One region of the Luteibacter sp. 22Crub2.1 genome, then DNA from elsewhere that is predicted to be linked to it. Evidence: riboswitches for the same ligand, from Rfam matches in the RefSeq annotation. Region 1 holds a riboswitch; each other region holds the start of a gene.

Region 1 (5,279 bases):
CCCCCGTGCGGGCCATGACCACGAGCATGTCGGTGGCACCGGCTCCCGAGATGAAGGCCTTGCTGCCGTGGAGCACGTACGCGTCACCATCACGCACGGCGCGCGTCTGCAGAGACGCCGCATCGGAACCGGCGCCCGGCTCGGTCAGGCAGTACGACGCAAGCTTCGCCCCGCTGCACAGCGCCGGACCCCATTCGGCGCGCAACGAAGAACGTGCATGCGTCGCCAGCATCCACGTCGCCATGTTGTGGATACTGATGAACGCCGCGGTGGATGGATCGGCGGCGGCGAGTTCCTCAAACACGATCGCCGCATCCAGCCGGGTCAGCCCGCTGCCGCCGGCCGCTTCGTCGACATACAGGCCGCAGAAACCCAGTTCGCCTGCCTTACCGATGGCCTCACGCGGAAAGATGCTCTCGGCGTCCCAGTGCGCCGCACGCGGCGCCAGTTCGGATGCCGCGAAATCGCGCGCCGCCTCGCGAAACGCCATCTGCTCGTCGCTGAAGCCGAAACCTTGCCCCATCACAGGAATATCCATGACGGCCGCCATCACTTGAGGCTGATCGTCGTATTGACGCCGTGGCCGCGCGTGTCATCGTCGAACCAGCGCGAAGTGATCGTCTTGGTCTGCGTGTAGAACGTGACCGCCTGCTTGCCGTAAGGGCCCAGGTCGCCGAGTTTGGACGCACGCGATCCCGTGAACGAGAACAGCGGCACCGGCACCGGGATCGGTACGTTGATACCGACCTGCCCCACATCGATGTCTTCCTGAAAGCGACGGGCAGCCGCACCGCTCTGCGTAAACACGGCCGTACCGTTCCCGTTGGGATTGGCGTTGACCAGATCCATCGCTTCGTCCAGCGTGTCGACCGTGAGGACGACCAGCACGGGCCCGAAGATCTCTTCGTCGTAGATACGCATGCCGGGCTTCACGCCCGAGAAGATGGTCGGCCCGACGAAATTACCGTTGCCGTAGCCCGGCACCCGGTATCCGCGACCGTCGAGCTCCAGCGTCGCGCCTTGTGCCACGCCCGCGTCGATCAGGCTCTCGACGCGGTCACGCGCCAACGATGAGATCAGCGGGCCGACGTCGGTGCCGGCCTCGGTCCCCGCGTTGACCCTCAGTGACTTCGCCTTGGTAACGAGATCGGGAATCCACTCGCGCGCGGCCCCCACCAGCACCGCCGTCGATGCCGCCATGCAACGCTGCCCGGCCGCACCGAAGGCGGCACCGACCATGGCATTTAACGTCTGCTCCTTGTTGGCGTCGGGCAGAACGACAGCGTGATTTTTCGCCCCCATCATGCACTGCACGCGCTTACCGGCTTGCGATGCACGGTGATAAACGTGCGTACCGACCTTCGTCGATCCGACGAAAGACACCGCCTTGATGTCGACGTGATCGCAGATGGCGTTGACCACCTCCTCGCCCCCGTGCACGACGTTGAGCACGCCCCTGGGAATGCCTGCCTCCTGCGCCAGCTCGACCAGCCGCATGGTGACCATCGGGTCCTGCTCCGACGGCTTCAGCACGAAGGTGTTTCCCGTGGCGATGGCCATCGGAAACATCCAAAGGGGGATCATCGCCGGAAAGTTGAACGGCGTGATGCCTGCGCAGACACCCAGCGGCTGCAGCAGTGTGTACGTGTCCACGCCACCGGCCACGTTGTTGGCCAGCTCGCCGAGTTGCAGATTGCCGATGGCGGCCGCCTGCTCCACCACCTCGAGGCCACGGAACACGTCGCCTTCGGCGTCCGGCAGTGTCTTGCCCTGCTCCGCCGTGAGGATCGCCGCCAGTTCCGCCATGTGTTCGCGGATCAGTTGCTGGTACCTGAGGAAGATGCGGGCCCGCGTCCCGATGGGCGTCTTGCGCCAGGTGGCGAACGCGCGCCGGGCGGCGGCGACGGCCGCATCCACCTCCCGGGATGTGGCGAAGGGCACACGTGCCAGGACGACCTGCGTCGCCGGGTTGATCACATCGCGCCATTGTGTGGTCGCGGACTCGACGAACTCACCGTCGATCAGCAGTTTGACGGTCGCGACATCGGTCGCGGCACGATTCATCTCGTTCATGATGCTTGTCTCCATATCGCTCACCCGCGAAACCGGGCGTGCGTGAGCGAGACAAGTCGGTTCGAGGCCACGGACGCCGCATCGAGCCAGCTCGTCCGGTTGCCCACCGCAACACCCGAGGAAGACACCGCAAGCGGTGCCCACCACGGGCCGGTCTCCGGGCTTGCGAGCGATGCGATCCGCATCACCCCGACACCTTCCCGCGTTGCCGCAGTGGTTCTGAGTCGGGTTTTCTCGCCTACCGTTGCGGGGGCAGCGCCGGCATCGGACCGGCTTCCCGTTTCACCCTGCGCACCGGAATGGCGGCGGCAGGACACCTGTGGCCAGCGGGAGTGTAGGCGGCGACGCGGCGAGCGACACGCTGCGATGCAGTAAAGGCGCCTTGGATGCCGCCACGGATTCCGACTAAGCTGCGCGGATCAGCCGTTCCACGCTCAGGAGATCTCCATGATCGACCACACCGGCGCCACCGTCAGCGACTTCGAGCGCAGCAAGCAGTTCTATACGACCGTATTGGCCTCCATCGGCTATGAACTGATCGTGCACTTCCCCGCCTCGAAAACGGGACGTACCGACGTGGCGGGGTTCGGCGAGAACGGCAAGCCGGATTTCTGGATCTACCAGGGCACACCCAATCAGCCGCCGGTACACGTCGCCTTTCGGGTGAGTTCGCAGCAGCTGGTGCGGCTATTTCATCAGACGGCGCTGGATGCGGGCGCGAGGGACAACGGTCCGCCGGGCCCGCGTTCGCACTATCACGAAGGCTATTACGGCGGTTTCGTGCTGGATCCGGATGGCCATAACATCGAGGCGGTGTTTCACGCCGGCTGATGGAAGATCATTGATGAACTGCCCGCATAGGCTCAAGCGGTTTATCCCACTTAATCACTGGACCCCCGGTCGGTAGCATGGCGTCATGGCTACCTTCTGGAGATCACCATGAAAAAGCGCGTTCTCGGTAAAAGCGGCTGGAGGTCTCAGCCGTCGGCTTTGGCTGCATGGGCCTCAATTTCAGCTATAGCCACGTGCTGAGCGGCGACGAGTCAGTCAAGCTCATCCGCGAGGCGGTGGACCTAAGCGTCGATTTCTTCGATACGGCCGAGGTCTATGGTCCGTTTACCAATGAGGAGATCGTCGGCAAGGCCTTCGCGCCGATGCGCGACCGCGTCGTCATCGCGACGAAGTTCGGCTTCGCGTTCGATCCGGAAACGAACAAGCAGACGGGTCTGGACAGCCGCCCGAAAAACATCCGCAAGGCCGCCGAGGGTTCCCTCAAGCGTCTGGGCATCGAGCAGATCGATCTGCTCTATCAGCACCGCGTAGACCCGAACGTGCCGATCGAAGACGTCGCCGGTGCGGTGAAGGATCTCATCCAGGAAGGCAAGGTGAAGCACTTCGCGTCGAAGGCTAGCTGGTGCTCAACGGGATGAACCACATTCTCCGGGCGACCCTGGCGGGCCTTGGTCTGGCCTGGGTGCCCGAGGACGTCGTCGTGCCGCATATCGAGGCCGGACGACTGGTGCGCGTCCTGGAGAGCTGGTGCGACCCGTTTCCGGGCTACCACCTTTACTACCCGAACCGGCGGCAGACCTCCCCCGCACTGACCCTGCTGGTGGATGCGCTACGTTATCGTGGCTGAATCGCCCACAATCCCTTGACGTTTCCGCGATTGACACCATCTCGTAGGTAGCCGAGGATCGAATCAGGCCGCGCCCGGGTCCCGGGGCCGCGCAGCAAGCAGGAGTCACCCATGAGCCAACGTCATCTCGTCCTCGCCGCCTTGTTCGCCCTGGACGTCGTGTTCTTTCTTGCCGGTTCGGTCACAGGGACGTTGCTGCTCGTCGCCGCTGGCGTCGTGACGGAGACGGCCTTCTGGTTCAACATGATGCAGCAGCGCCGGATGCAGCGGATCAAGGTTCGCGCGCGACGCGATCGCTGAGCCTCCCGTAAGTCGGCGTCAGAAACCCCGCACCGCGGGGTTTTTTTATGTCGCCCCGGAAGCCTCCTCCGCACTCGGTCCCCGCTCCAGATACGTCGACAGAGCGATATAGCTCCGCGTCCCCTTGAATCCCTCCATCGCGTGAATCCGCTCCAGCAGGTGTTCGAGCCCCCGCGTATCGGCCGTCCGTACCTTCAGCAACATCGCGCTCTCTCCCGTCACGGTGTGGATTTCCTCCACCTCGGGAAAGGCCTGCAGCGCCAGCAGCTGGCGTGTCACCGCCCAGCTGGTCGTGTCCACGTGGACGAAGGTCAGCAACGGACGCCCGACCTTCACCCCATCGAGCACAGCCACGGTGGCCTTGATGACCCCATCCCTGCGCAGCCGCTTCACCCGCTCATGCAGCGCGGGTGCGGAGAGATGCAGCCGTTCGGCCAGCTCCGCGTAGCTCAGCGTGGCATCGGCGGAGAGCGCGCCTAATAATTTTCGGTCGATCGCGTCGAGCCGGACCGCGTCGGGGGTCTCGCCCGGAATGGCTTTCGTTTTTTTCGTCATGGCAGCCTGTCGCCCTTTCGCCGAATGACATTCGGCGTTTTACTGAATCAGCCTAACAGACTGCGAAGAACCTTTGACATGACCACCTTCGACACCCGCGTCGCCATCCTCGTCCGCAGCGACCTGCTGACATGGCAGAAGCTCAACGTCACCGCCTTCCTGGCCACCGGCATCGCCGGAGCGGCGGCAGATGCCATGGGCGAGCCATACATCGATGCGGCCGGACGTCACTACGCGCGCCTGCTCGGGCAGCCGATGCTCGTGTTCGGTGCCGATGCGACGCAGCTCGCCCATGCGCATCGCGTCGCCATCGAACGCGACGTGACCCGCGCGATCTATGTCGAGGCGATGTTCTCCACTGGACACGACGCGGCCAACCGCGAAGCCTTCCTCGCGGAAGACGCCGATGCACCCAACCTCGTCGGCATCGCGTTACGCGGACCTCGGAAGGCGATCGAGAAAGCCACCAAGGGCGTGCCTCTGCACACGTGATTTCACGGGAACCGCAAGCCGGGGCTGCGATAATCCCTGGATGACCAAGCGTAGATCCCCGCCCTCTTCGACCGACCTCCGTGGCTTCGTACGTGTACGTGGCGCACGCGAGCACAACCTCAAGAACATCGACGTCGTGATCCCTCGCGACTCGCTCGTCGTGTTCTCCGGGGTGTCGGGATCGGGCAAGTCGTCACTCGCTTTCGGGACGCTGTACGCG
Region 2 (5,279 bases), on a different contig from region 1:
TCCGGCACCGAGGCGTCGTGGCCATCCGCCATGTTTCGGATGACCGCTTCGCCCTGCGTGCCGACGGGCTGCATGAAACCCGCCACGCCGAGACCGACGCTGACGATAACGGCTACGATCACCGCGAAGGCGCCACCGCCCGAGGGAGTGAGCTTGCGACGTACCCAGGGCATGACGAGATAAATACCGAGCACCACCGGAACCAGCAGTCGCGGTTCCAGCTGCCAGCCCACGAGCCCGACCTCGGTGAACGCCCAGATGGCCGTCCCGAGCAGCACCACGGCATAGAGCCAGAGTGCGCTGGCCGAACCGCGCGCGAGCAGGATGCCGGTCGCTACGACCGCGGCGCCAGCGATGAGGTAGTAGAACGAGCCTCCGAGAGCCGCGAGCCACGCTCCGCCTCCCACGAGAAAGAGACCTAGAAGCGCTATGACCACGCCCGTGATACGGGGCGGCCTGCGTGAATAAAGAGTGGACGGCATTTCATGACTCCGGTGGGTGACGCGGCAGGGGCGCGTCGCGTCGAAGCCGCGGTTCGCGCAAATCATAGCCATGGCAGGTATATGCAGCGTCTACATCCGGCCGGTCACAATGGAGCATCCCCCGATGGAGTCTTCGCATGCGCTACATCAAGCTCGGCCGTACCGGCCTGGATATCTCGCCGCTGGTGCTCGGTTGCATGACTTACGGCGTTCCCGACCGCGGAAACCACGCCTGGACGCTGGACGAAGAGCAGAGCCGCCCCTTCATTCGCAAGGCGCTGGACCTTGGCATCAACTTCTTCGACACGGCCAACGCCTACTCCGATGGCACGTCCGAGGAGATCGTCGGACGCGCCCTGAAAGATTTTGCGAAACGCGACGAGGTGGTGATCGCCACCAAGACCTTCTTCCACTGGCGCAAGGGTCCGAACGGCGGCGGCCTGTCGCGCAAGGCGATCTTCCATTCGGTGGACGACTCACTGGCCCGCCTCGGCACCGACTACATCGACCTGTTGCAGATCCATCGCTACGACCAGACCACGCCCATCGAAGAAACGCTCGAGGCGCTGCATGACGTGGTGAAGGCCGGCAAGGTCCGCTACCTCGGCGCCTCGTCGATGTATGCGTGGCAGTTCGCGCAGATGGTTTACACCTCGCGGATGCACGGCTGGACCGAGTTCGTCAGCATGCAGGATCACTACAACCTGCTGCAGCGTGAGGAAGAGCGCGAGATGATTCCGTTCTGCATCGACGAGCACATCGCGGTGTTGCCTTGGAGCCCGCTGGCACGCGGACGGCTGACGCGCGACTGGGACGAAGGCAGCGACCGGCAGAAGAGCGATGTCTTCGGCGGAACGCTTTACAACGCCACGGAAGATTCGGATCGCGCCATCGTCGCGGCGGTGAAGAAGGTGGCCGATGCGCGTGGCGTGCCTCGTGCGCAGGTGGCATTGTCGTGGGTGGCGCATCGTGACGGCGTCACCGCGCCGATCGTCGGGGCGTCGAAGCCGCAGCATCTCGATGATGCGGTGGCGGCGATCGATCTGGAGCTGACCGAGGAAGAGACGGCAGCTTTGGAGGAGGCTTATACGCCGCGGGCGATCGCAGGGTTCGAGTAAGCGTTGCTTGCGGCAGTTCGGCTATGTTGTTGTCATACGGCGGTCTCGCCGCGCTGCGCGCGGATCGCCAGCGGGGCTGGCTCCTACCAGAGCAACGCATCGCGCTTCTGGTAGGAGCCGGCCCTGCCGGCGATTCAACCCCGCCGCGCCATCGCCTGTTCGATCACGTCCGCGGCCAGCGACGCACCTCGCTCGGCCCGGATGACGCCCGCGGCGCGCTGGGCACGCAAGGCCACGCCTTCGTCAGTCAGGAGGACGCGCAGCTTCGCCGCCGCCCGGTCGGCGCGGTAACGCGATGCCGGCAACACATCGCCCACACCCAGCCGAAGCACACGCGCCGCGTTGTCAGGCTGATCGAAGCCATGTGGCACCACGAGCGCCGGACACCCCGCGCGCAAACTCTCCTGCGTCGTGCCGACACCCCCGTGATGTACCACCGCGGAAGCGCGCGGGAACAACGCGCCGTGTGACGCATATTCCACAGCCATCACCCCGGCTGGCAACGTGTCGGGCAAGCGCGCGCGCATCTCGGGCGAGCCGGTGAGCAAGACGGCACGACATCCGAGCGCCCCTGCCGCCGCCATGCTCTCGCGAAGGAAGGCCTCGCCCGCGTGCACCGCCGCCGATCCCAGCGTAAACACGATCGGCGCGTCACCCGCGTCGAGAAACGCCGACAGCTCCGGGGGAAGGGTTTCGTTGAAGGGCGAGTAACGGCAATAGCCAGTGACCACGCTGTGCGCCGGGGCATCCAGCGGCGCATGCCCCAACAGCGGCGAATACATCGCCAGCACACCATCGCGCGCGTGCTGTCCGCGATGAAACGGATCGCCCCACACCGACACCGGCGCCAGACCCAGCGACTGCCGGAAGCTGCGCACGGCACGTGTCCACGGTGCGGTCACCCGCTCACCGATCCGGCGCACCCAGGCGCCACGACGCGGCGACGCACGTAAGAAACGGTCGAGTCGCGCCATGCCCGTCGCCGGCGGATCGAAAGCGGAAAGGAACACCGCGGGCGACAGGACGGCGGACAACCACGCCACGCGTGTCGTCTCGCCCAGAATCTGGCCGGCGAAGGCGAGCGTCGAGGTGACGATCGCATCGGCCTCCAGACATACTGGCGCCAGCGCGCGGTAGCTCGCCGCGACATCCTCCGCAGCCAGGTCACGTACGACGAAGCGCGGACCGCGCAGCGGATGGAACGCCCGGGCAGCGAAGGCGGCCTTGTCCTCGGGCTCCGCGATCCCGCTGGCAAGGACGAACCTCAGCCCGGCCTCCGCCACCGCCTCGCGATGAATCGCATGGGCACCGATGGTGACCCGATGGCCCCGCGCCGCCAGCTCCCGCCCCACGGACAGGAACGGAAACAGGTCACCCTGCGATCCCACCGTCGCCATCACGATGTGCCTTGCCGCCATGCCTTACTCCCGATGACCTGGCGCATCGTCGCGGGCGACATGTCGACGCGATGCATGCCTGGCTCGTTGACCTGCCCCGTCCGTAGGGCTAACCTCTGGGCCGCCAGCGGTCTTTATCTCTCTATTCGAATAGAAGGATAAAAGCTAAGAGGGAAGCCGGTGAGAATCCGGCGCTGCCCCGCAGCGGTATGTGGAGACGAGCGCGTCATCAGCACTGGATCGATGGCGATCCGGGAAGCGACACGCAAGGCGGCACCCAGGTGCCACATCCACGAGCCCGAAGACCTGCCGCCGGCCTGGGCGCGCGTGCCGTCATGGGTGCGTGTGCCCTGCCCGACCTGGGCCGTCGCGTTCGCGCGAGGGTCCGGTTCGCCCGCGGGGGCGAAGGTCGACGGCAAGCCGCATGACGCCTTCACGCTGCCGCACCTTCCGTGTGGCAGTGCACGTGCGTCCGCGACGAACCGCCCTTCCCTCCTCTTTGCCACGAAGAGGAATCATCCACATGCCACACGTTACCTACCCCGGTTTTCCCCGCATCGGCCGACGCCGCGAACTGAAGCGCGCGCTCGAAAGTCACTGGAGGGGCGAAACCAGCGCCGACGACCTGCTCACCGTCGCCCGTCAGCTCCGCGAACGCCACTGGCGCCTCGCGCGCGACGCGGGAGCCGACAGCGTTCCCGTCAACGACTTCTCGCTTTACGACCATGTGCTCGATGCCGCCGTCGCGGTCGACGCCATTCCCCCGCGCTACCGTGCACTCCATCAGCGCGATCCGCTGGCCGGCTATTTCGCCATGGCACGCGGCCGTCAGGACGGCGAAGTCGACCTGCACGCGCTGGAGATGACCAAGTGGTTCGACACCAACTACCACTACATCGTCCCCGAGCTGCAGGCGGGCCAGTCGTTTGCCACGCGTGCCGACAAGGTCGTCGCGGAATATCGTGAAGCCGTCACCCTCGGCCATGCGGCGCGCCCCGTACTCCTCGGTCCGTTGACCTTCCTCCGTTTGGCCAAGACCGTCGACGGCAGCGATCCTCTGGCGCTGCTCGACGCGTTGCTGCCGGCGTGGAGCGGTTTGCTCGATGCGCTCGCGGACGCGGGTGCCGACTGGATCCAGGTCGACGAACCGGCCCTCGTGCTCGATCTCGAGCCGGACTGGCAGGCGGCCTATCGCGGCGCTTATGCCGCCATCGGTGAACGGTCGCGCGGCCGCATCCTGCTCGCGACCTATTTCGGCGAGCTCGGCGGCAACCTCGAACTGGCGGCGTCGTTGCCCGTCGCCGGCCTGCATGTCGATCTCGCGCGCGCGCCCGGGCAACTGGATGCCGTGCTCGACGCGCTTCCCGCCGGTCGTGTGCTGTCCGCCGGCGTGCTCGACGGCCGCAACATCTGGCTGAGCGACCCGTCCGCCATCGCGCCGCGCATCGCCAGCGCACGCGAGCGCCTCGGCGACGGGCGTCTCTGGCTGTCGACGTCGTGCTCGCTGCTGCACGTGCCGATCGATGCGTCGGAAGAAAAGCACCTGCCGGGTTCGATCGGTGACTGGCTGTCGTTCGCGCGGCAGAAGATCGTCGAACTGCGACGCTATGCCGACGCCGTCGTCGGCGACGACACGGCGCAGCTCGCGCTCTCGCGTCAGCAAGCGACAGTGGAGGCGCGACTGCTTTCTCCCGACGTGCTGCGCGCCGACGTGCGGGCGCGCGTACGTGGACTGACGCCCCAGTTCGGACAGCGCCGCTCGGCCTACGCGTTTCGCGCAAATGTGCAGAAGCAGCGCTTTGGCCTGCCCGACCTGCCGACCACCACCATCGGCTCGTTTCCGCAGACCACGGAACTACGCCTTGCGCGTGCCGCGCATCGCTCGGGCAAGCTCGACGACGAGGCTTATACGGCCGTGCTTCGCGAGGAGGTGCGGCGCGCCGTGGCGTTTCAGGAAGAAGCGGGGCTCGATGTCCTCGTGCACGGCGAGCCCGAGCGCAACGACATGGTCGAGTACTTCGGCGAACAGCTGCAAGGCTACGCGTTCACGTCTCTGGGCTGGGTGCAGAGTTACGGCTCGCGCTGCGTCAAGCCGCCGATCGTCTTCGGTGACGTGGCGCGTCCCGCCGCGATGACCGTCGCCTGGTCCGCATACGCCCAGTCCCTGACCGCCAGGCCGATGAAGGGCATGCTTACCGGTCCGGTGACGATGCTGCAGTGGTCGTTCGTACGTGACGATCTCCCGCGTGCCGAGGTGTGCCGACAGATCGCCCTGGCTTTGC
Region 3 (5,279 bases), on a different contig from region 1:
GAGCGCGTCCGGCGCGCCACGGCCCGTGATCACCACATGCTGCCGCTCGGGTCGCGCCCGGCAGGCGTCGAGTACGCGATCGAGCGGGATGTATTGCTTCACCAGCGCGATGTTCAGCTCGTCGAGCAGGATGAAATCGTATGCCGGGTCGGCGAGCATGCGCTCGGCGACATCCCACGCGGCCATGGCCGCCGCGATGTCGCGCGCCTTGTCCTGTGTCTCCCACGTATAGCCTTCGCCCATCACGTGGTAATCGAGCGGACCGTCTTCGAACATGCGGAAGAATGCCTCCTCGCCGGTGGAAAAACTGCCCTTGATGAACTGGACGACGCCACAACGAAAGCCATGGCCGAGCGACCGCGCCAGCATACCGAATCCGGACGAGCTCTTTCCCTTGCCGTTGCCGGTGTTGACCACGAGCACGCCGCGATCGATGGTCGCTTTCGCGATACGCCGGTCGATCAGCTCCTTCTTCCGGCGCATGCGGTCGCGATGACGAGCCTCCTCGTCCATGTCACTCCATGGCGTGGTGTCGCCGCTCATGCGTGAGTGGTACCGGCGTCCCGTGCCCGCGGTGCGAAGCGCCAGACCGCCGCCTGGACCACCTGAGCCACCAGCACATACGCCGCGGCGGCACGCACGAAGAGCGGCGCCCATTGCATGAAGCGCTGGACGTACTGGGTCATGTTGGTATCGGTGTAACGGCCACCCAGCCAGTAGAACGCACCATTGGATATGGCGTACGAGACCGTGGCGCAGACCAGCAATGCCGCGAAAACCATCGCATGCGATGCCAGTGAACCGTCGAAACGCGGTGCCACCAGGCGGCCGCCGTACCAGAGCACGGCGTACGCCAGCGGCATGAACGAATAGGCCACCGTGATGCAGAAGTCGCTCACGCCCGCGTAGCTGATCGAGACCCAGTCGATCAGCACGGCCAGGACGACGAAGGCGACGAAGGCCAGGTGCTTTCGCAGGTAGATACCCCCGAGGAAGAACAACGCCATCGACGCGTCGGGAAGATGCAGCACATCGCCGAAGTGATGAAAACGCGTGGCGATCATGATCAGCGCGAACCATGCCGACATGGCGACAAACAACGGACGTGACAGGGGTTTCATCGGGGCGTACCTCGTACGGGGGGACGGATTACGAGCGGGGCTGGTAACGGAACGTGAGCATGTAGTTGCGACCCAGCTGATTGAAGTAACGCGCGGTCTCGTAGTGGCGATCGAAGACATTCTTGCCGGCCAGCTCCACCGACCACGCCGGCGCGAAGGCGTACGCGATGCGCAGATCGGTCAGCGCGTAGCCACCCAGTCGGTGCAGGTTGGTCGAGTCGTCATAGCGATAGCCCGAGGCGAACACACTGGCACCAACGCTCAGCGCGCCGAACGAGCGGTCGACGTCGATATTCGCGGTACGGCGGGCACGGCGTGGCAACAGGTTGCCCTTGCTGTCGTCGTCGCTATCGTCTTCCGGCTGCAGCCACGTCGCGTTACCCGAGAGGCGCCAGTCGGCGACGGTAGTATCGGCTGCCAGCTCCACGCCACGGATCCGTGCGCGGTCGATATTGTTCGCGCCACCAAACGGGAACAGCGGACCGGTCAGGCTCGAGTCGAAGACGATCAGATTGTCGATGTGATTCTGGAAGGCATTGATCGACCAGTTACCCCACGTGGGCGTGCCGCGCAGCCCCAGCTCCCAGTTGCGGGAAGTTTCCGGGCGGAGGTCCGGATTGCCGTAGTCGGGGTAGTACAGGTCGTTGAACGTCGGTGCCTTGAACGCGGTGCCGTAGCTGCCGGTGACACGCAGGCCCTTCGTCAGCATGTAGCCGTACTGCAGGCTGCCGGTGGTCTTGCCGCCGAACTGGCTGTTCTCGTCACGGCGCAGGCTGGCTTGGATCGAGCTGTCGCCGAATGCCTGCAACCACTGGCCGAACATCGCGTGATTGCGACGCGCATCGACGAAGTAGTCGGTGCTGCCGACGACGCGATCGCGCTGCCAGTCGTAACCGAGCGTGGTCTGGCCTGCGTCCCCACCGACGTGACCGAGGTCCGCCTGCACCGAGGCGACGTCGCGATGCGTGTTGAACGTATCGGCGTAGACGCCGTTCTCGTAGTCGGTCGAGAAGTCACCGCTCCGACCGAGGTTGAGGGTGAACTTCACGTCCTTCGACGGCGTATAGCGCAGACGGCCGCCAATGACCTGCGTCGACGAGTCGGCGAAGTTGCTGCTGGTGCCGTCGTAATGGTTGGCGCCTTCGGTGCGCATGGCATTCACGTCGGCGTCCCACTGCTCATCGAAGCGCCATCCGCCCTTCAGTGACAGCGCATTGTTGCGATAACCGTCCTTGTCGGGCTCGTAGGTGTAGCAACCGCCGCCGCCCGGGCTGGGGCGACCACGACATGCGTTGATGCCGTCGGTCTGGTCGTGGGTCGCTTCCACCGCGTACCAGCCGTTCGCGCCGCGTCCGCTGAAGCCGGCCGAGCCGCGCAAGGTGTCGTAGCTGCCGCCGCCGGCGGAGAAGTTCGGCACGAAGCTGCCTTCCGGACGACGGGTGAAGATCTGGATGACGCCGCCCAGCGCGTCCGAGCCATAGAGACTGGAGAACGGGCCACGGACGATTTCGATGCGCTCGATCTGGTCGACCGGAATATCCTGGAAGGCCGCCGTACCGGAGGTCGCTGAACCCACCTTCACGCCATCGATCAGCACCAGCACGTGGTCGGACTCGGTGCCGCGCATGAAGACGGAGGTCGACTTGCCCGGGCCGCCGTTATTGGCGATGGACACACCGGGCGTCGCACGCAGCAGGTCGGCCAGCGAGCGCGGCTGCAGCCGCTCGATCCCGGCACGGTCGATCACCGTGGAGGCGGACAGCACCTGCGCCTGGGTCTGCTCGGTCCGGCTCGCGGTGACCACGACCTTGTCGAGGTCGGTGGAGGTGTCATCGGCGAAGGCCGCGGCGGGAACGAGGCATGCCATCGCGATGGCGACCGCGAGGGTGGAAATACGAAGCGACACGTGGTGACTCCTGCACTACCGCGCCCATCCGCGCGGCATGAATGGCGAGAGACAGGGAGACGGTAGCGGGGAGCGCCGATGGCGGAAGGCCGGCCGGCCACCCACGACATGGCCCTCCGCCTGTCCGGTGTTACCTCGAAGGCCGGTCTCCGGGCTTGCGAGCGCAGGGAGAATCCCTGCCGGTCGGCGCCTTCCCATGCCTTTCGGGGCACAGTGGCTTCATGCAGACCTTTGCCTCGCCTACCGTTGCGGGGGCAGCTCCGGAATGACGCGGACCTCGTGGATCGCGCGGGTCACCGGATTCCCGTTTCAATCCCCGGCTGCGACACCGGGAATCACCTTGGGCGGCGGTAGTGTATCCGAAGCATGAACGTGGCGGTCGCGCCAGCGCAGGAACGGGCGCTCGACACCGTAGTGAAGCAGCGCACCGCCAGCCAGGGTCGCGGCCGCATAGATGGCGAAACGGACGAAGCGATGATCGGCCAGACCGTCACCGAGCAGCCCCTCCGTCAGATGAAAAACGCCTTTGTGGCAGAGATAGAGGCTGTACGAAGCGGCGGCCAGCCATCCGGCACCGGGCACCCGCAGCCTTGCGAAGACGGTCGGGCCGCTGAAGGCGGCGACGAAGCCACCCATCGCCAGCGACAGCAGGGGGTAGCCGATGACGCAGGGCCAGAACAGGGGGCGTGCACCGTCGAAAAGGACCAGACAGACGCCAAGGAGAACGGTGGCGGCGCCGAGCACCCAGCCCGCGCGCGCATGGATCCATGCCATCCACTGCGGGCGATACACCCCGCACGCCGCCAGGGCGACACCGGCGACGAGCCCATCCAGGCGCGACCACGTGGGGTAATAGAGGTAACGGAGATAGACCAGGCCCGCACTGATGTCCGTATCACGAGCCGGTCCCAGCAAATCGGACCACAGCCACGCCCGCAACAGGAGGCCGCCGGCGACCACCGCGACGCATACGGTGATGAACTTCCACAGAGCGGGTTTGCGCGTCAGCGCGAAGGCCAGCAAGGGAAAGACGAGATAGAAGTGTTCTTCCACGCATAGCGACCACACGTGGGAGAACGCATAGTTGTCGCCGTTGTCGAACAACAGGTTGAAGGTGAACGTCGGAAATTGCCACAACGGCTGCATGCCCGGCGTCTCTCGCCATGCCGGCCATAATGCATAAAGTGCCAGCACGACGAAGAAGGCGGGAAGTATCCGTATGAAGCGTCGTCGATAGAAGCCGAAGAAATCGAGCTTGCCCGTGGTCTTCAGGGACTTCAGCACCTGCGTGCCGATGAGGTAGCCGCTCAGCACGAAGAACAGGTCGACGCCCATCCACCCCGACCATTCCAGCTTGCTGAAGCCCTCGCCGAGGCCGCCGACCAGATAACTGTGAAACAACATCACCCAGGCGATGGCGATCGCGCGCAGCGTGTCGAGGCCGGGAGTGCGGTTCATGCGTGGGATCCCCTGGGTGTCACGTCAATGTGCGGGCGCGTCCGGGCGGATGCGCGGCGCGTTTATGGCGATTCGCGGGCGCGCTCATTGCCCGCGGTGCAACGCGGCGAGCAGGGCATCGATATAGGTACGACTTGCGCGCAGCGTCGCACCATCTTTCAATCGAACCACCGCGTCGCGATTGGACCGTGGCAGGAGTTCGGCGACCTGATCCACCCGAACGATGGCCGAGCGATGCACCCGGAGAAAGCGCAGCGGGTCGAGTCGTCTGGACAGCGTATGGAGGGTTTCGCGGAGCAGATACCGTTCGCCGCGCACATGCAGCGCCGCGTAATCACCGTCGGCCTCGATCCACTCGACCTCGTCCGCAGCGACGTAGTGAATGCGGGCACCGATACGAATGACGAAGCGTTCGGCCTGCCTCGTTGTCGTGGTCACCGCCCTGCCAAGTTGTCGACGAGCCCGTTCAATCGCTTCGGCGAAGCGTTCATCATCGATGGGCTTCAGCAGGTAATCCACCGCGCCCAGCTCAAAGGCACGGAGAGCGAAGCTGTCGTGTGCGGTCAGCAGGATCGCCAACGGTCGGTCGGGAGGCGGGATCGCCGCCAGGGCATCGATACCGTTCAGGCCAGGCATCTGGACATCGACGATCGCAAGATCCACATCGGTTCGACGCAAGGCGGCCAGCGCCTGACCATCCGCCGCCTCGGCGACGACGATAACGTCGGGTTCCGCATTAAGGCGGACCTGCACGCCTCTGCGAGCGAGGGGCTCGTCATCGACGACAGCGATGC
Region 4 (5,279 bases), on a different contig from region 1:
GGTGGCGCTCCAGGGGGGCGATGATGGTCGAGGCCATCGTCTGCGCGTTCGCACCGGGCATCTGCGTCTGGATGAAGACGGCGGGCACTTCGATGGACGGCAGGGCCGCCACGCCGAGCAGCATGTAGGCGATGGAGCCGCACAGCACGAGCCCCGCCGCAAGCAGCGAGGTTCCGATCGGCCGGCGAATGAAAGGTGCAAAAACGTTCACGACACTTCCTGTGATCGCGGGAAGCATACCCGCGCCCGGGGACTTTATGACGTCCGCGCCGGTCCGTGGCGTGTGCCTTTAGTGGGGGCCCTGCCGGAAGGCAGGGGTGCGGCGTTTGCCCGAACCCGGCGCCAGGGGTAGGAGCGCGCCTGCGCGCGATGCCGTGAAACATCGCGCGCAGGGCGCGCTCCTACACGGTGCTCCCTCAGCGTACGGGCGAGAACCGCACGGTCACATAGTAGGTCCGCCCCAGCTGGTTGTAATACGCCGCCGTCTCGTACCGCTTGTCCGCCACGTTCGCGACCCGGCCCTGCACGCTCCAGGCATCGTCCATGTGCCAGGTGGCACGCAGATCCGCGGTCGTGTAGCCGCCCAGACGCGTCGTGTTGGCCGCGTCGTCGTAGCTGTAACCCGAGGCGTAGACCGAGCCACCCAGTGTCAACGCGCCCAGGTCCTTGTCCAGATCCACGCGACCGGTGCGACGCGGACGGCGGGCCAGCAGGTTGTCCTTCTCGAGCCCGCTGTCCCGGTCCAGCGGCTGCTGCAGCGTCAGGTAGCCGCGCACGTGCCAGCCATCGACGTCCGCGCCGACCTGGCCTTCGAGGCCGCGCAGGCGGGCCTTGCTGACGTTGACCGGCAGGAAGTTCGCGTCGTAGCCGATCAGGTCGTCGACCTGGCTCTGGTAGGCGTTGACGGCCCAGTTCCAGATGCCCGGACGACCCGACAGGCCGATCTCGGCGGTGCGCGACTTCTCCGGCTTGAGGTTCACCGTGGGCACGCCGTACGGGTAGTACTCGTCGTTGAAGGTCGGCGCGTGGAAGGCGGTGCCATAAGAGGCCGTGACCTTCATGCCGTTGTCGAAACGGAAGCCATAGGCGGCCGAGCCGGTCGTGTGGTTGCCGAACTGGGTGTTGTGGTCGTGGCGGGCCGACAGCTGGATCTCATGCGGGCCGAACACGCCCTGGTAGAGCGCGAACACGCCCGTGTTGTTGCGGGTGTCCTTGAGATAATCCGTGTCGCTGCTCAGCTTTTCCTGCTGGTAGTCGACGCCGGCGCTCAGCGTCTGGCCCGGGGCCAGCGTGAAGTCGTTCTGCCAGGAACCCTGATTGCGCTTAGAGTACAGATATCCCACGCGCAGCTTGTCGGCACCGGTGACGTAGTTGAAGTCCGCGTCGTAATAGCCCTTGTCGGCGCCGTTGAGGTAGTTGTCGGCGCGGTCCTGGTTCTGGCCCAGACTGACCGACATGCGCCACGCGGACAGCACGTCGAAAGCCAGCTTCGCGCCGGCGACCTGCTGCGAGCGTCGGGTCAGGTTCTGGTAGTCGCCGTCGTATTCGATATCGCCCTTGCTGCGCAGCCAGCTGCCGGTGAGCTCGGTGCCGTCGTCCCAGCGATAACCGCCCGACAGTGCGCCGTTGTACGTGCGATAGGCGTCATGGTCCGGCTCGTCGGTGAAGCAGCCCTTGAACGCCGTGCCCGCGCCGATGCGGCAGGCATTGATGCCCGAGGTGTACTGGCCGCCGAGGCTGGCGTTGTACCAGCCGTGGGTCGTGCCGCCCGACACGCCGACCTGGCCGGCGGTGTAGCCGTGGCTGCCGCCGGTGACCGAGAGGCTCGGGGTCGGCGCTTCGCCGGCCTGGCCGTGGCGGGTGAAGATCTGGATGACGCCGCCGATCGCGTCGGAGCCGTAAAGGCTCGAGCGCGGACCGCGGACGACCTCGATATGGTCGATCTGCTCGACCGCCAGCTGCTCGTAAGCCGGCAGACCCGCGCCCACGGTACCCACGCGGACACCGTCCACGAGGACCAGCGTGTGCGAGGAGTTGCTGCCACGCATGAACAGCGAGGTCTGCTGGCCGATACCGCCGGTGTTGGCCATGACCACACCGGGCAGCCCGGCGAGCAGGTCCTGGACGTTACGCGGCTGCAGACGCTCGATGTCTTCATGGGTGATCACGGTCACCGGGGCGAGTACCTCGTCCAGTGGCGTGGCCGTGCGGGTCGCGGTGACGATCACGGGATCGAGGGCGTCCGGGGCGTCGGCCGCGTGGGCAGCGGCGATCGACGACAGCAGGGCTGCCGCGAGCAGGGTCTTCTTCATGGAACGGTCTTCCTCCGCCGCATAGCGCGGCAATGCGTAGCTCAAAGGGCGCGCGAGGAGGACATACGGCGAACGGCACACGGGCGGAACCCGGATGACTGTCCGGATTCGCCCTCCGCGAATCGCCCGAAACGGGACGACGCCCCGGGATGGCTCACGGGGCGCGTCGTCGGGCCGGTCTCCGGACTCACGCCGTCCCCGAGGGGGTGTCGGACCGGCGCCTTCCCGCTGTCGCAGTGGCTGAAGCCGTGTCCGAGGGGCCGTGACGACCCCGAGCGCTTACCGTTGCGGGGGCAGTGCCGGCCTTGCCGCAGAGGCGGCGCACCGGCTTCCCGTTTCATCCCCGTGGCGCGACGCCCCGGGGACACCCGAACCCCGCGACTTTAACCGGAGGGTGGGGCGCTGTCACGACCGGCCGATCAGCCTGCGGCGTAAACGCGCTCGCCGCCGATCCAGGTTTCGATCACCGTATGGGTCTCGTCCATCACGACGAAGTCGGCGCGGTAACCGGCGGCGATATGACCGTGGGTGGCGCCGAGGCCGAGGAACGCGGCCGGATACGTCGACGCCATGCGCGCGGCTTCATCGTAGGCCACGCCAACCATGTCGACCGTATTGCGCACCGCCGTGGCCATGTCCAGCGCGGAGCCGGCCAGCGTGCCGTCCGCCGTCTGGCAGACGCCGTCGCGCACGGTGATGGTTTCGCCCTTGAGCACGAAGTTCGGATTGTCCGACCCCACGGGCGGCATCGCGTCGGTGACCAGCATCATCTTCCGTGGCGCCTTCGCCGCGATGGCGACACGCAGCGAGGTCGGGTGCACGTGGTGGCCGTCGACGATCAGACCGCACCAGCTGGCCTGGTCTTCGAGCGCGGCACCGACGACGCCAGGCTCGCGGCTGGTGAAGGGTGTCATCGCGTTGAACAGATGGGTGAAGCCGCGCACGCCCGTCGCCAGTGCATGGCGCGTGGTCTCGTAGTCGGCCGCCGTGTGGCCCGCGGCTACGATGACGCCGTTGGCGACCAGCTGCTGGAGTACTTCCGCGGAAGCGCGCTCGGGGGCCAGCGTCAGCAGGGTCACGCCGCCGTGGCGCCGCGCGACCATCGCGACATCGTCGGCATCGGCGATGCGAAACTTGGCCGGGTCGTGCACGCCCTTGCGCTCGGGTGCGATGAACGGGCCTTCCAGATGGATGCCGAGCACGCCCGGCACGCCCTGGGCGACCGCGTCGTTCACGGCATCGATGGCTTTCGCCATGACCTCCGCGTCGTCACTGATCAGCGTGGGCAGAAAACCCGTGGTGCCGAATCTCGCGTGTGCCTCGCCGATCGTGCGGATCGCGTCGACCGTCGGTGCATCGTTGAACAACACGCCGCCCCCGCCGTTGACCTGGCAGTCGATGAAGCCGGGCAGCAAGGTGCGACCACCGAGGTCATGGCGCTCCGCCGCGCGCACGCGCGGATCGGATGGCAGCGCCAGTCCGGTGATCTTTCCATCGTCGACCAGCACGGCAAAGCCGCTCTGGAATCCGTTGTCGGTAAGCACGCGGCCGTTGACGAGGGCGAGAGTCATGGCGATTCCTTGAGGGTGACGGTCAGACGGTCTCGGTGACTTTATTCAGGTGCGGCGGCACGTCGGGATTGAAGCCGCGCTTCAGCGCGAGCGCCGCCGTGGCGCGGTAGAAGCTCTGCACCGTGATCAGCGGCGCGGCGATCGGTGCGGTGGCGACCAGCGGCAGCACACCCTCACCCGTCGCACCCGGCGCGGCGATCCAGACATTGGCGCCACGCTTGCGGAACTCGGCGGCGACATCGAGCACGCCCGGGAGCGTGTCGTCGTTCTGCGCGAAGAACAGCACCGGGAAGTCCGGGCCGACCAGCGCCATCGGGCCGTGTTTCACTTCGGCCGCGCTGAAGGCTTCGGCATGCAGGCCGCAGGTTTCCTTGAACTTGAGCGCCGCTTCCAGCGCACCGGCGAAGCCGAAGCCACGACCGACCACGAACAGGTTGTGCGCATCGACGAGGCCTTCCGTCAGCGACGACCAGTCGGCATCCCAGCCCTGGCGCAGCTGCGCGGGCAACGCGGCCAGGGCGTCGGCGATCTCGGCCTTGCCACTCCACCGGGCGGCGATATGCAGAATCGCGAACAGCGCGCCGAGATAGCTCTTGGTCGCGGCGACGCTGGTTTCCGGGCCCGCGTGCAGCGGGACGACCACGTCCGCGACGTCCGCCAGCGGCGAGTCGATCACGTTGACCAGCGCCACGACGTACGCACCGGCCTTCTTCGCGGCCTCGGCGTTGCGGACCAGATCCGGGCTCTTGCCCGACTGGGATACGGCGACGTAAAGCGCGCCATCGAGGCGCTGCGCGGCGTGGTAAATCGAGGTGACCGACGGCGAGGCCGAGGCGGTGACGACGCCCAGCTGCGTTTCGAATACGTACTTCGCGTACATGGCCGCGTGATCCGAGCTGCCACGGGCGCAGGTGATCACCATGCGCGGCGGATTCGCGCGCAGGCGTTCGGCAAGGGTGCCGATCACGGCGTCGTTAAGGGCAAGCTGCCGCTCGACGACCTCGGCGGTCTCGTGCGCTTCGCGGTACATCAGGGTGTCTTGCGGCTGGATCGTCATGAAGAATGGTCCGTCAGTCGCTCTGCAGTTCGGCGACGAAGTCGTAGATGTCCCCGCGATACCAGGAACACGTGAACTCGACGATGCGGCCGTCGTCGAGGAAGCTGCGCCGCTCGATATTCAGCCCGGCACTGCCGGCGCCGAGCCGGAGCAGCCGGGTCTGGGCAGGGCCCAGCACCACCGCGCGCAGGCGTTGCAACGCACGTCGCGGGCGGTTGCCCAGCGTGTCGAGCGCTTCGTAGAGGGAATCCTCGACCAGGCTGGGGTCCGGCAGCAGGTTGAGCGGCACGGCGCTGCGCTCGATCGCCAGCGGCTCGTCGCCCGCGTAGCGCAGGCGGT

Evidence for each region. Region 1 has a riboswitch for cobalamin ahead of B5X73_RS12680 (CoA-acylating methylmalonate-semialdehyde dehydrogenase). Riboswitches for the same ligand answer to the same signal wherever they lie in the genome.
Region 2: another riboswitch for cobalamin. It lies ahead of metE (5-methyltetrahydropteroyltriglutamate--homocysteine S-methyltransferase); the one in region 1 lies ahead of B5X73_RS12680 (CoA-acylating methylmalonate-semialdehyde dehydrogenase).
Region 3: another riboswitch for cobalamin. It lies ahead of btuB (TonB-dependent vitamin B12 receptor); the one in region 1 lies ahead of B5X73_RS12680 (CoA-acylating methylmalonate-semialdehyde dehydrogenase).
Region 4: another riboswitch for cobalamin. It lies ahead of B5X73_RS10140 (TonB-dependent receptor domain-containing protein); the one in region 1 lies ahead of B5X73_RS12680 (CoA-acylating methylmalonate-semialdehyde dehydrogenase).

The regions. Positions count from the first base shown of each region.
Region 1 covers NZ_FUYT01000011.1:29,851-35,129, reverse strand. Annotated here, with positions in the region: gene B5X73_RS12685 (acyl-CoA dehydrogenase family protein) at 1-538, opposite strand, end outside; gene B5X73_RS12680 (CoA-acylating methylmalonate-semialdehyde dehydrogenase) at 550-2,064, opposite strand; cobalamin riboswitch at 2,204-2,409, opposite strand; gene B5X73_RS12675 (VOC family protein) at 2,521-2,904, shown strand; partial or broken gene B5X73_RS12670 (aldo/keto reductase) at 3,013-3,470, shown strand; gene B5X73_RS12665 (LysR substrate-binding domain-containing protein) at 3,500-3,712, shown strand; gene B5X73_RS12660 (hypothetical protein) at 3,824-4,012, shown strand; gene B5X73_RS12655 (Lrp/AsnC family transcriptional regulator) at 4,058-4,567, opposite strand; gene B5X73_RS12650 (DUF2000 family protein) at 4,646-5,059, shown strand; gene B5X73_RS12645 (excinuclease ABC subunit UvrA) at 5,100-5,279, shown strand, end outside.
Region 2 covers NZ_FUYT01000002.1:183,037-188,315, reverse strand. Annotated here, with positions in the region: gene B5X73_RS02690 (membrane-bound PQQ-dependent dehydrogenase, glucose/quinate/shikimate family) at 1-482, opposite strand, end outside; gene B5X73_RS02685 (aldo/keto reductase) at 620-1,600, shown strand; gene B5X73_RS02680 (glycosyltransferase) at 1,735-3,018, opposite strand; cobalamin riboswitch at 3,109-3,326, shown strand; gene metE (5-methyltetrahydropteroyltriglutamate--homocysteine S-methyltransferase) at 3,521-5,279, shown strand, end outside.
Region 3 covers NZ_FUYT01000003.1:233,296-238,574, forward strand. Annotated here, with positions in the region: gene cobO (cob(I)yrinic acid a,c-diamide adenosyltransferase) at 1-513, opposite strand, end outside; gene B5X73_RS04225 (hypothetical protein) at 540-1,121, opposite strand; gene btuB (TonB-dependent vitamin B12 receptor) at 1,150-3,027, opposite strand; cobalamin riboswitch at 3,150-3,385, opposite strand; partial or broken gene B5X73_RS04235 (acyltransferase) at 3,409-4,485, opposite strand; gene B5X73_RS04240 (LytR/AlgR family response regulator transcription factor) at 4,570-5,279, opposite strand, start outside.
Region 4 covers NZ_FUYT01000008.1:100,593-105,871, forward strand. Annotated here, with positions in the region: gene B5X73_RS10135 (efflux RND transporter permease subunit) at 1-211, opposite strand, end outside; gene B5X73_RS10140 (TonB-dependent receptor domain-containing protein) at 417-2,312, opposite strand; cobalamin riboswitch at 2,467-2,699, opposite strand; gene nagA (N-acetylglucosamine-6-phosphate deacetylase) at 2,732-3,883, opposite strand; gene B5X73_RS10150 (SIS domain-containing protein) at 3,906-4,940, opposite strand; gene B5X73_RS10155 (GntR family transcriptional regulator) at 4,954-5,279, opposite strand, start outside.